DNA from 3 places in the Serratia sp. TSA_105.2 genome. Region 2 is predicted to be linked to each of the others. Evidence: predicted binding sites of a transcription regulator. Region 2 holds the regulator's gene; each other region holds the start of a gene.
What was found. Region 2 encodes LexA, which represses DNA repair genes until DNA is damaged. Its sites were predicted from a motif close to TNCTGTATGTACATACAGNA; they were not measured.

Region 1: umuD (translesion error-prone DNA polymerase V autoproteolytic subunit) is a predicted target of LexA. The motif match lies at 2,607-2,626, and genes of this name have one in related genera.
Region 3: ACUTSC_RS04205 (metal-dependent hydrolase) is a predicted target of LexA. The motif match lies at 1,393-1,412, and genes of this name have one in related genera.

What each region holds. Positions count from the first base shown of each region.
Region 1 covers NZ_JBQZFT010000003.1:469,202-473,174, forward strand. The annotation lists gene fdhD (formate dehydrogenase accessory sulfurtransferase FdhD) at 37-879, opposite strand; partial or broken gene ACUTSC_RS13325 (DNA polymerase V) at 1,187-1,377, shown strand; partial or broken gene ACUTSC_RS13330 (resolvase) at 1,402-1,515, shown strand; gene ACUTSC_RS13335 (hypothetical protein) at 1,591-1,962, shown strand; partial or broken gene ACUTSC_RS13340 (SOS response-associated peptidase family protein) at 2,264-2,443, shown strand; gene umuD (translesion error-prone DNA polymerase V autoproteolytic subunit) at 2,632-3,066, shown strand; gene ACUTSC_RS13350 (TonB-dependent hemoglobin/transferrin/lactoferrin family receptor) at 3,264-3,973, shown strand, end outside.
Region 2 covers NZ_JBQZFT010000001.1:53,836-57,808, reverse strand. The annotation lists gene dinF (MATE family efflux transporter DinF) at 1-953, opposite strand, end outside; gene lexA (transcriptional repressor LexA) at 1,055-1,663, opposite strand; gene ACUTSC_RS00205 (diacylglycerol kinase) at 1,766-2,134, opposite strand; gene plsB (glycerol-3-phosphate 1-O-acyltransferase PlsB) at 2,283-3,973, shown strand, end outside.
Region 3 covers NZ_JBQZFT010000001.1:926,085-930,057, forward strand. The annotation lists gene ACUTSC_RS04195 (HdeD family acid-resistance protein) at 1-279, shown strand, start outside; gene hxpB (hexitol phosphatase HxpB) at 344-1,009, shown strand; gene ACUTSC_RS04205 (metal-dependent hydrolase) at 1,435-1,983, shown strand; gene ACUTSC_RS04210 (L-cystine transporter) at 2,165-3,556, shown strand; gene phnX (phosphonoacetaldehyde hydrolase) at 3,619-3,973, opposite strand, start outside.

The sequences.
Region 1 (3,973 bases), on a different contig from region 2:
CTGCTATTGAGAATAGTCGATTCTTATCCGGCGGCGTTAGGCCGCCGTCGTCGATGGCCAGAGCCGCTGCGGGTGCGTATAGACGGTGGCGCGCCCCGGCTTGCTGAAGCCCACCAGCGTCAGGTTGCTGCGTTCGGCTACTTCCACCGCCAGGCGGGTGGCGGCGGAAACGGCGAACAGGATTTCGACGCCGCACATGGCGGATTTTTGCACCATTTCATAGCTGGCGCGGCTCGACACCAGCGCTGCCCCTTGTGACCAAGCCTGTTGGCTGCGGTAACCCAGCAGTTTGTCGAGCGCCACGTGGCGCCCAACGTCTTCACACCCGCCGCTGAGCGCGCCGTCCGGCTGGATCCAGGCCGCCGCGTGGGTGCAGCCGGTCAATTTCCCCACCGTTTGCACCTCCTGCAGCTGCGCCAACGCCCGGTCGAGCAGGGCCAAATCGAAGCGTTGCGTGAAGGGCAGCGGCGCGATGGGTTGGGCGACCTCCTGCAGCTGCTCCACCCCGCAGACGCCGCAGCCGGTGCGGCCGGCCAGGCTGCGGCGCTTCTCTTTCAGCTGCATAAAGCGGCGGCTCGAGAGTTCCACATGCACTTCAATGCCGTTGCAGGCCGGTTGCTGGCGGATGTCGTAGATATCGTCGGGGGAGGCGATGATGCCTTCGGACAGTGAAAAACCGATGGCGAAGGCCGCCAGATCTTTCGGCGTCGCCATCATCACCACGTGGGAAATGCCGTTGTACACCAGAGCGACCGGCACTTCTTCCGCCAGCCAATCCTGCTGCGCCTGAGCCAGATTGTTGCGCTGCCAGACCGCGTGGCGCGACAGGCATTCCTGTTTGATATCGTCGGTTTCTGCGAGGAGCAGGTGCTTGTTCATAACGTTCTCGTGACCGTCGGTGACGAGGCGCCGACGGGAGTGAATTCTTATTAGCAGGTGTGGGGATTATACAGGATCCTGATCCCGCTCGTGTAGGGAATGACACCCTGCCGGCGACCCCACCAGGTTATCCACAGTTTTGGTGGATAACGTGTGTGCAAGGGGCGGTGAAACGCTTAGCAGGCGTAAAAAAAAATCGTTCAGAAAATTATTATATTACGCGGGAAAGCGCGATCTGCAGGGGGATTGGGGGTTGCACGCATTCGCGTTTTGTTTATTCTTTACTGTATAAATATACAGTTTAGTTATGATTATGCTGAGCAATTCAAGGTTGTATGCTTTTTCACCAGGCGAACCCCTGACGTTACCGCTGTTTGCCGATCGCGTGGCCTGCGGTTTTCCTTCCCCGGCGCAAGACTATGTCGAGAGCAGGCTGGATATCGGCAAGCTGCTGGTGCGGCCCCCAACGCCACCTACTTCGTGCGCGCCAGCGGCGAGATGGAGCGTGCAGGATGGATCAGGCACTACCGACAGATTAAGAAACTGAGCATCCGAGAAACAGCAGACGCGACAGGCTACAGTACTTCCCAAGTTTGTCGCATTCAGGCCTTCTATAAAGAAGTTGAGACTGATTAAAAAGCAGCCTTAATGTACAATAATTTTCGATATCTAAACTGACCCCATGAACAATCAATGAGTTAGAGGTAAAAGATGATTTCATACAAAAAAACCATACCTACTCTTGTCATATTCGCTTTATCTAATGCTGTGGCATATGCGAATGATTTCGACAAATCAAACGAAGCGATGGCAATTTCAGCAATAGGTTTTTCTGGCTCAAATGCTCGTGTTGCACATGATGTTTGTGGGGCAACCAATGAGAAAATTGATAAATATAAAAAACAAATAAAAGACTCATTAACTAGAACATTAAAGTATGAACAGTCAGGATTCGATATGCATTGGGATAATGGTTGGAAAAATGCTGATTTTTTGGTTAAGTCATTAAGTAATGATGAAGCCTATAAAAAAGAATATTGCCGAGAGGTTTTAGATGGAATTAATAATCCTGAAATGAATTAAGGATTATTCCTTATTCGGGGTTCTACGCCGGAACTCCAGATTTTTCCGTTCGCTAAAATTATCCTCGGTTGAGCAGCTTTATACCGTCAGCTCGCAGTGGACCATCAGGGAAATGTGGCGGTACAGCGTTTGTCGGGTTATCCCAAGCTCCTGGCATAACGTACTGACTTTCGTCTCTGGCCGTCCCATTGATGCCATTGCCAGTCGCAATTTTATTGGCGTCATTTTGTAAGGCCGTCCGCCGTTCCTCCCGTGAGGCAAGGCCTGCCGCTGTTCTTTGCGGCGCTGTACGCAGCAGAGACCGACGGCCGCGCGCGACTGGCTCGACACCCGCTTAGTCCCGCCCTCTGGTCAAATGCAGGCTGACGTGTACAGCCTGCAGGCAGAGGATTTCGTCTGGCAACCGGTATCGCCCGCCGTCGGCGCCGTTCGCAATGACAATCCCTCACTCATCCTGCCCATCGATACGCCAACGGTCTGAGTGCCGCATTATCCACAGTTTTGGTGGGTATCATGTGTGTAAACACACGCGAAGAATGCCAAAAGCTGCAGGAAAAATCACTCAGAAAATTATTATATTACGCGGGAAAGCGCGATCCGCAGGGGGATAGGGGGTTGCACGCGTTCGCATTTTGTTTATGCTTTACTGTATAAATATACAGTTTGGTTATGATTATGCTGAGCAATTCAAGGTTGTATGCTTTTTCACCAGGTGAACCCCTGACGTTACCGCTGTTTGCCGATCGCGTGGCCTGCGGCTTTCCTTCCCCGGCGCAGGACTATGTCGAGAGCAGGCTGGACATCGGCAAGCTGCTGGTGCGGCACCCCAACGCCACCTACTTCGTGCGCGCCAGCGGCGAGTCGATGATCGACGGCAATATCCAGGATGGCGATCTGCTGATCGTCGACAGCGCCCTGACGCCGGAGCACGGCAATATCGTGATCGCCGCGGTGGACGGCGAATTCACCGTCAAAAAGCTGCAGCGCCACCCCGACGTGCGGCTGTTGCCGATGAATCCTGCCTACGCGCCGATCGTGTTCGACGACGAAGCGCAACTGGAGATCTTCGGCGTGGTGACCTTTATCGTCTACGCGGCGCGGTGACTTCGGCCCTTTTTTTCATTTTTTTCTGCCCGATCTTTTCGTTGGCGTGACCTCTCTACTGAGTTTTCAGTTCAATACACTCAGGGGAATCCTTCATGGCCATAAAAAACAAGAACGGCGCAGGGCGTACGTTCACATCAGCCAAACGCATGACCGGGAAACGTGTCGCTATCGGGATAGGATGCGCATTATCGGGCATGCTCACCTCCGCGATGGCGGCGCCCGGTGCGTCGGCACCACCCTCGGCGGCCGAACAGCCCGCTATCCTTTCCTTCGCTATTCCCGCCGGTGATCTGGCGCCCGCCTTGCAGACGGCGGCCGCTAAGGCCGGCGTGATAGTGATTTTCACGCCCGAACAGACGCGTGGAAAAAGCACCGCGGGCCTGCAGGGACATTATCGCCTCACCGACGCGTTCAATACGCTGTTGGCGGGCAGCGGATTGCGCGCTCAGCAAACTGCACAGGGATATCGGTTGGTCGACGCCGGGCCGGTTCAGCCGTTGACGATACCGGAACTGTCGGTGGTCGGCGGTTTGTCCGACAGCGTCGCCGCCGGCCGTTCGGTGCTGGATAAAGAAGACATCGAACGCGTGCAGGCAGACAATATCGCCAGTTTGCTTGATCGCTTGCCCGGCGTAGGGATGGCGGGATCGCCGCGCCCGGGCGGCCAAAGCCTGAATATTTGGGGCATGGGCGACATGGAAGATGTGAAGGTGGTGCTGGACGGGGCGCCGAAGGGATTTGAGAAATATCGGCAGGGTTCGGTATTCATCGAACCCGAACTGCTGAAAAAGGTTGAGGTCGATAAGGGGCCGCACAATCTGTTGAACGGCAATGGCGGCTTTGGCGGAACCATTACGCTGGAGACCAAAGATGCTGGGGATATGCTGCTGCCGGGCGAAGATTT
Region 2 (3,973 bases):
GCCGCGTGCCACACCTTACGCAGCTGGCTGTCGTCCCGGGCGCCGTAGGCGTGGCCCGAATGGGCCTCCACCGCATAAGCGAAGCCGTCGAGCGCATAGGCGGTGAACGTCAGCAGATTCATCAATACCGCGTTGACCGCCACCACCTCGCTTCCCAGGCGAGCGCCGAAAATGGTCAGCGACGCAAAGCACAGTTGCAGCAGTAATGAACGCAACATGATGTCGCGGTTAAGCGCCAGCAGCCGACGCAGGTCGCCACGCCAGGCCTGACGCAGCATCAGCAGGGTGATACCGCGCAGGCGCATCACCCGCCACGCCAGCCACAGGCCGAGCAGCAGCGTGGCGTATTCGGCGATGGCGGTTGCCGCCGCTGCCCCCCGCACGTTCCAGCCCAGGCCCATCACCAGCCAGATATCCAGCACGATGTTCAGCAGGTTGCCGACGATCAGCAGGATCACCGGCGCACGCACGTACTGCACGCCGAGCAGCCAACCCAACAGCACCAGATTGGCCAGCGCCGCCGGGGCGCTCAGCCAGCGGATTTCAAGAAAACGCCGCGCCTGTTCCAGCACCTCGCCATCGCCACCGACGATCCGCAGCGCCAGTTCGATCAGCGGATAGCGCAGCAGGACGATCGCCACCCCGGCCAGCAGCGCCAGCACCAGCGGTTGCATAAAGGCGCGCGCCAGCGCCTGCGGGTTCTGTGCCCCCAGCGCCTGCGCCGCCAGACCGGTGGTGCTCATGCGCAGGAACAACAGCAGCATGAACAGGAAGCTGGTCGCCACCGCGCCGATCGCGACGCCCCCCAGGTAGATCGGGCTGTCGAGGTGGCCGATCACCGCGGTGTCCACCAACCCGAGCAGCGGTACGGTGATATTGGAGAAAATCATCGGCAGGGCCAGGCGCCACAGGGCTTTATCGGTGTCGCTGGTGAAGGCGGAAATCATGCGCATGATGAGACGTTCCCGTAGCAGTGGCGAAGGGCAAAATCAGAAACAAAAACGCCCCAAAACAGGGGCGATTGATACAAGAGGCGGCACTGAGAGGGCGGCGATTAAATCCAGTCGCCGTTGCGGATCACGCCGACCGCCAGCCCTTCGATAGTGAAATTCTGCTGACGCAGATCGACCACGATCGGTTGGAATTCGTTGTTCTCCGGCAGCAGCTCGACCACGTTGCCGTGTTTTTTCAGGCGCTTGACCGTCACTTCGTCTTCGATGCGCGCCACCACGACCTGGCCGTTGCGCACGTCTTGCGTTTTGTGCACCGCCAGCAGATCGCCGTCCAGAATGCCGATGTCGCGCATCGACATGCCGTTCACCCGCAGCAGGAAATCGGCGCTCGGTTTAAACAGGGAAGGATCCACCTGGTAGTGCCCTTCGATGTGCTGCTGCGCCAGCAGCGGCTCGCCGGCGGCGACGCGGCCAATCAGCGGCAGCCCTTCTTCTTCTTCCATCAACAGACGGATACCGCGCGAGGCACCGGAGACGATTTCGATCACGCCTTTGCGTGCCAGCGCCTTCAGGTGTTCTTCGGCGGCGTTAGGCGAACGGAACCCCAGACGCATCGCGATCTCGGCACGCGTTGGCGGCATGCCCGTTTGCGAAATATGATCGCGAATCAGATCGTAGACCTCTTGCTGTCTGGTAGTTAGTGCTTTCATTCCGCCCCCTGTTTGTTTATACAGTCTTGCTGTGAGTATATACAGGTAAGCGCGGATTGGGAACCGAAGAATAAATAAAAATCAGTCAGTAGGCGCCTTTCATCAGCCAAAATGCTGCCATAAGACCGTGCCCCAAACGAACAGTGCCAGCACGATCGCCAGTGACACCGCCGCCGATCCCATGTCCTTGGCCCGGCCGGACAGCTCGTGATGTTCGCTGCCGATGCGATCCACCACCGCCTCGATCGCGCTGTTCAGGATCTCGACGATCATCACCAGCGCTACCGATCCGATCAATAAAATGCGCGCTATCGCACCCACATCCAGCCAGACAGCCAGTATGATAGCCAGAAGGGTGACCACCAGTTCCTGGCGGAACGCCGCTTCGTGCTGCCAGGCGGCGGAAAGCCCTTTATAGGAATAGCCGGCGGCCTTGATGATGCGGGTCAGTCCGGTTGCTTGGTTTGCCATGTTTTCGTGCCTTTCTCAGAGGTCGGTCATAATAAAAAGAGTCTAGAACAGTCCGCGCTGACGGCTCTCGGTTTTCGAACACCACAGATCTGCTACCCGGTTTCTGGTATGCTTGCGGCGCATTGCTAACAAGAGGCTTCACGTTGTTATGTCAGGTTGGCGTAAAATTTATTATAAAATATTGAATTTACCACTTAAATTGTTGGTAAGAAGTAAGGTCATCCCTTCAGATCCGGTTACCGAGCTAGGGTTGGATCCCTCACGGCCGATTTTGTATGTTTTACCTTACAATTCCAAGGCGGATTTGCTGACGCTGCGCACCCAGTGCCTGGCGCAGGATCTGCCCGATCCGCTCAACTCGCTGGAGATCGACGGCACCGTGCTGCCGAGCTACGTGTTCATTCACGACGGCCCGCGCGTGTTCCGCTACTACACCCCGAAAGAAGAGTCGGTAAAGCTGTTCCACGACTATCTGGATCTGCATCGCAGCAATCCGGATCTCGACATTCAGATGCTGCCGGTTTCGGTCATGTTCGGCCGTTCGCCGGGCCGCGAAGGCCACGGCACGCCGCACCTGCGTCTGTTGAACGGCGTGCAGAAATTCTTCGCCGTACTGTGGCTTGGCCGCGACAGCTTCGTGCGTTTCTCCAACACCGTTTCGCTGCGCCGCATGGCGACCGAACACGGCACGGATAAAACCATCGCGCAGAAACTGGCGCGCGTGGCGCGCATGCACTTCTCGCGTCAGCGCCTGGCCGCGGTAGGCCCGAGCCTGCCGGCCCGTCAGGACCTGTTCAACAAGCTGTTGGCGTCCAAAGCGATCGAAAAAGCGGTCGAGGACGAAGCGCGCAGCAAGAAGATCTCGCACGAGAAAGCCCAACAGAACGCCATCGCGCTGATGGAAGAGATCGCCGCCGATTTCTCCTACGAAACCGTGCGCCTGTCCGACCGCGTGCTGAGCTGGACCTGGAACCGGCTGTATCAGGGCATCAACGTCACCAACGCCGAACGCGTGCGCCAGCTGGCGCAGGACGGCCACGAGATCGTCTACGTGCCCTGCCACCGCAGTCACATGGATTATCTGCTGCTGTCCTACGTGCTGTATCACCAGGGCCTGGTGCCGCCACACATCGCCGCCGGCATCAACCTCAACTTCTGGCCGGCCGGCCCGATCTTCCGTCGCCTGGGCGCGTTCTTCATCCGCCGCACCTTCAAGGGCAACAAGCTCTACTCGACGGTGTTCCGCGAATACCTCGGCGAGCTGTTCACCCGCGGCTACTCGGTGGAATACTTCGTGGAAGGCGGCCGTTCCCGCACCGGGCGTCTGCTGGAGCCGAAGACCGGCACCCTGTCGATGACCATCCAGGCGATGCTGCGCGGCGGCACCCGTCCGATCACGCTGGTGCCGATCTACATCGGTTACGAGCACGTGATGGAAGTGGGCACCTATGCCAAAGAGCTGCGCGGCGCCACCAAGGAAAAAGAGAGCCTGCTGCAAATGCTGCGCGGCCTGCGCAAGCTGCGCAATCTGGGCCAGGGTTACGTCAACTTCGGCGAACCGCTGCCATTGACGGCTTACCTCAACCAGAACGTGCCGCAGTGGCGCGAGTCGATCGATCCGATCGAAGCACAGCGCCCAAGCTGGCTGACGCCGACGGTCAACGATCTGGCCGGCCAGATCATGGTGCGCATCAACAACGCCGCCGCGGCCAACGCCATGAACCTGTGTTCCACCGCGCTACTGGCTTCGCGCCAGCGTTCGCTGACCCGCGAACAGCTGGTCGAACAGCTGGAGTGCTACCTGCAGTTGATGCGCAACGCGCCTTACGCGCGTGACGT
Region 3 (3,973 bases), 870 kb from region 2:
GTCATCGGCGCGCTCGACAGTGCGCTGGAGGGCGTGCTGGGCGATAAACATCTGTGGCGCCGTTTTCTGTTACTGGTGCTGGATCCCAACCTGTGGATGCTGGCGGTACTGCGCAGCCGTGGCGAAAGCATGACCTGGACGCCGGGGTTGGTGCTGGACTATGCGCGCATGTTGCAACAGGTCACCGAGCGCCAACACCAACGCTGGTGGCTAAAGTTGCGCGAGATGTGGAATATCCTTCGCTTTGGCAAAAGCCAAACGCGCAGGCAAAGATTTTAGTCTCGCCACCGGCGATGATAGAGTATCGGGCACATTCACCCGCGCCGGCAGGAGTTAACCGTTAATGGCTTATTCGCAACGCATTGAAACCGCAATTTTTGATATGGACGGCTTGTTGATCGATTCGGAACCGCTGTGGCTGCAGGCCGAGCTGGATATCTTCGGCGCGCTGGGTCTGGATCTGTCCGATCGCCACAAACTGCCGGACACCCTGGGGCTGCGCATCGATCTGGTGGTGAAGATGTGGTACCAGGCAATGCCGTGGCAAGGGGTTTCGCTCGATGAGGTGTCGGCGCGGATTATCGAACGCGCCATCGAGCTGGTGCACGAGACGCGCCCGCTGCTGCCGGGCGTCCGCCAGGCGCTGGAGCTGTGCCGCGAGCAGGGGCTGAACATCGGCCTCGCCTCCGCCTCGCCGCTGCACATGCAACAGCAGGTGCTGAAGATGTTCGCTCTTGAAGGTTACTTCGATCAGCTGGTTTCCGCCGAATACCTGCCGTACAGCAAACCGCACCCAGAGGTCTATCTGATCGCCGCCGAACGTCTGGGCAGCGATCCGCTGCGCTGCATCACGCTGGAAGACTCCTTTAACGGCATGATCGCCACCAAGGCCGCGCGCATGCGTTCCATCGTGATCCCGGCCGCCGAATACCGCCACGATCCGCGCTGGGCGCTGGCGGACCACCAGCTGGAGACCCTGGAACAACTCACCCCCGCCCACTTTGCCTGACCTGCGGCGTCGACCACCGGCGCCCTGGCTTTGCGGCTCTACGGCATAAAAGGGATCCGTGCCGCAAAATAAACGAAACAGTGTTTCATTATTATTGAATTGGCATGCTGTTGTTATTATGCTGGGCGACAGGGAAAGCGACGGCCCGCGTAGCGTTGTCACTGCCACGCAGCGCTGTTCGCGGCCGCCGCTTCCTCCCGCCGCCGCACACTGAAAACCGCCTTCGCTTCTCTCCGTTCTGCACCGCCTATCGCCCGCTTTTTATTCTCACCCGTCAAAATCGATGATTTGTTACGCGTTGCCGTAACAAGCCGTTGTAAAACCGGGAAAAATAAACAATTGGTTACAGGGTAACTGCTTCCACTACTGGGAATTTTCCCATATACTGGATAAATTAACAGTTTACCAGCCGGAATCGCAACAGCATGACCGCGGAAGGACACCTTATATTCTCTGTCGCTTGCGCGATCTTCGCCAAGAAGGCGGAAGTGACGCCAGAGCTGGCTACCGGCGACTGGTGGCACATCATACCCGCCGCGCTGCTGACCTCGCTGCTGCCGGACATCGATCACCCCAAGTCGGTGTTGGGTCAGCGTCTGCGCTGGATTGCCCTGCCCATCGCCCGCGCCTTCGGCCACCGCGGTTTCACCCACAGCCTGCTGGCGATCGCCGGCGGCATGGCGCTGTTCCAGCTGGACGTGCCGCGCAGCTGGCCGATCCCGGCCGACGCGCTGCACGCCATGATCATCGGTTACTTCAGCCATCTGCTGGCCGATATGCTCACTCCCGCCGGCGTTCCGCTGCTGTGGCCATGCCGCTGGCGTTTTCGCCTGCCGCTGCTCAACTCGCAAAAAGGCAATCAGCTCGAGCGCGTGCTGTGTCTGTGCCTGGTGGCGTTTGCCATCTGCTGGCAAGGTGATTTCACCCTGCCGGTGCAATCCTATGTCGAGCAAATCAGAAATATCAGACTCTGATCACAAAAACCCGCTCAACCCATCACCTTCATGTATATAAAACGAACAAAAACACACAAAAAGCTATATCAAATTCCATTTGGATATAAGTAGGCCACTCGGCAAACTGTTACGATATTTACATCGCGACATACGTGATGCGTAGTCGTTTTTATAAGAAAGATTATTGGAGACATTGGGGATGAATCTTCCGCTCGTGATTAACGTGCTGGTGTTTGTCGCGCTCCTGTTGCTGTTGGCGCAAACCCGCCACAAGCAATGGAGCCTGGCGAAAAAAGTGCTGGTCGGCCTGGTGGTCGGCGTGGTGTTCGGCCTGGGCCTGCAGCTGGTGTACGGCGCCGACAACCCGGTACTGAAAGAATCCATCAGTTGGTTCAACATCGTCGGCAACGGCTATGTGCAGCTGCTGCAAATGATCGTCATGCCGCTGGTGTTCGCCTCGATCCTGAGCGCGGTGGCCAAGCTGCACAACGCCTCTTCTCTGGGCAAAATCAGCGTCCTGACTATCGGTACGCTGCTGTTCACCACGCTGATCTCGGCGCTGGTGGGCGTGCTGGTCACCAATCTGTTCGGCCTGACCGCCGAAGGCCTGGTGCAGGGTGCGCAGGAAAGCGCGCGCCTGACGGCGATCCAGACCAACTACGTGGGTAAACTGGCCGACCTGACCGTGCCGCAGATGGTGCTGTCGTTCATCCCGAAAAACCCGTTCGCCGATCTGACCGGGGCCAGCCCGACGTCGATCATTAGCGTGGTGATTTTCGCCACCTTCCTCGGCGTGGCATCGCTGCAGCTGCTGAAAGACGACAAGCCGAAAGGCGAGCGCGTACTGGTGGCTATCGACACCCTGCAGGCCTGGGTGATGAAGCTGGTGCGTCTGGTCATGAAGCTGACGCCGTATGGCGTGCTGGCGCTGATGACCAAAGTGGTCGCCGGTTCCAACATTCACGACATCGTCAAGCTCGGCAGCTTTGTGGTGGCCTCGTACATCGGCCTGGCCATCATGTTCGTGGTGCACGCTGTGTTGCTGGCCTTCACCGGCGTTAACCCGATGAAGTTCTTCCGCAAGGTGTGGCCGGTGATCACCTTCGCCTTCACCAGCCGCTCGAGCGCCGCCAGCATTCCATTGAACGTGGAAGCGCAGACCCGCCGCCTGGGCGTGCCGGAATCCATCGCCAGCTTCTCGGCGTCGTTCGGCGCCACCATCGGCCAGAACGGCTGTGCGGGCCTCTACCCGGCGATGCTGGCAGTAATGGTTGCGCCGACCGTCGGCATCAACCCGCTGGATCCGGTGTGGATCGCCACTCTGGTCGGCATCGTCACCATCAGCTCCGCCGGCGTGGCGGGCGTGGGCGGCGGCGCCACCTTCGCCGCGCTGATCGTGCTGCCGGCGATGGGCCTGCCGGTGACGCTGGTCGCGCTGCTGATCTCGGTCGAACCGCTGATCGACATGGGCCGTACCGCGCTGAACGTCAACGGCTCCATGGCGGCAGGCACCATCACCAGCCAGTTGATGAAGCAAACCGACAAAGCCGTGATGGACAGCGAAGACGAAGTCGAGTTGGCTCACCGTTAACGCCGTCTCAAAACGAAAAAACCGGGGATTATCCCCGGTTTTTTTATGCCCCCGCTTGGTCGTTACGGCCGCTCGCCGTTCGCCAGCCGCCGGTTGATGTCGGCAATCACGCCCGGCAAGTGCGCCAGCGTGTCTATCACATAGTGCGCGCCCGCCGCGTACAGCTTATCGGCGGCCGCCGTACGGCGCTGCGCTATCTCACTTTCCGCCATTTGGCGGTACTCCTGCCAGGTCGCGCCAAACTCGTTGCCGGACAGCGCCAATCCAACGCTCCACATCCCGGCGTTCAGCCCTTCATGAATGCCCGGCACCGCGTCGTCCACCTTCACGCAGTGCGCCACCGCATCGATGCCCAGCGCGATCGCGTTCTGCAACGCCATCCACGGCCCCGGCCGGCCACCGGCTGCGAGATCGTCA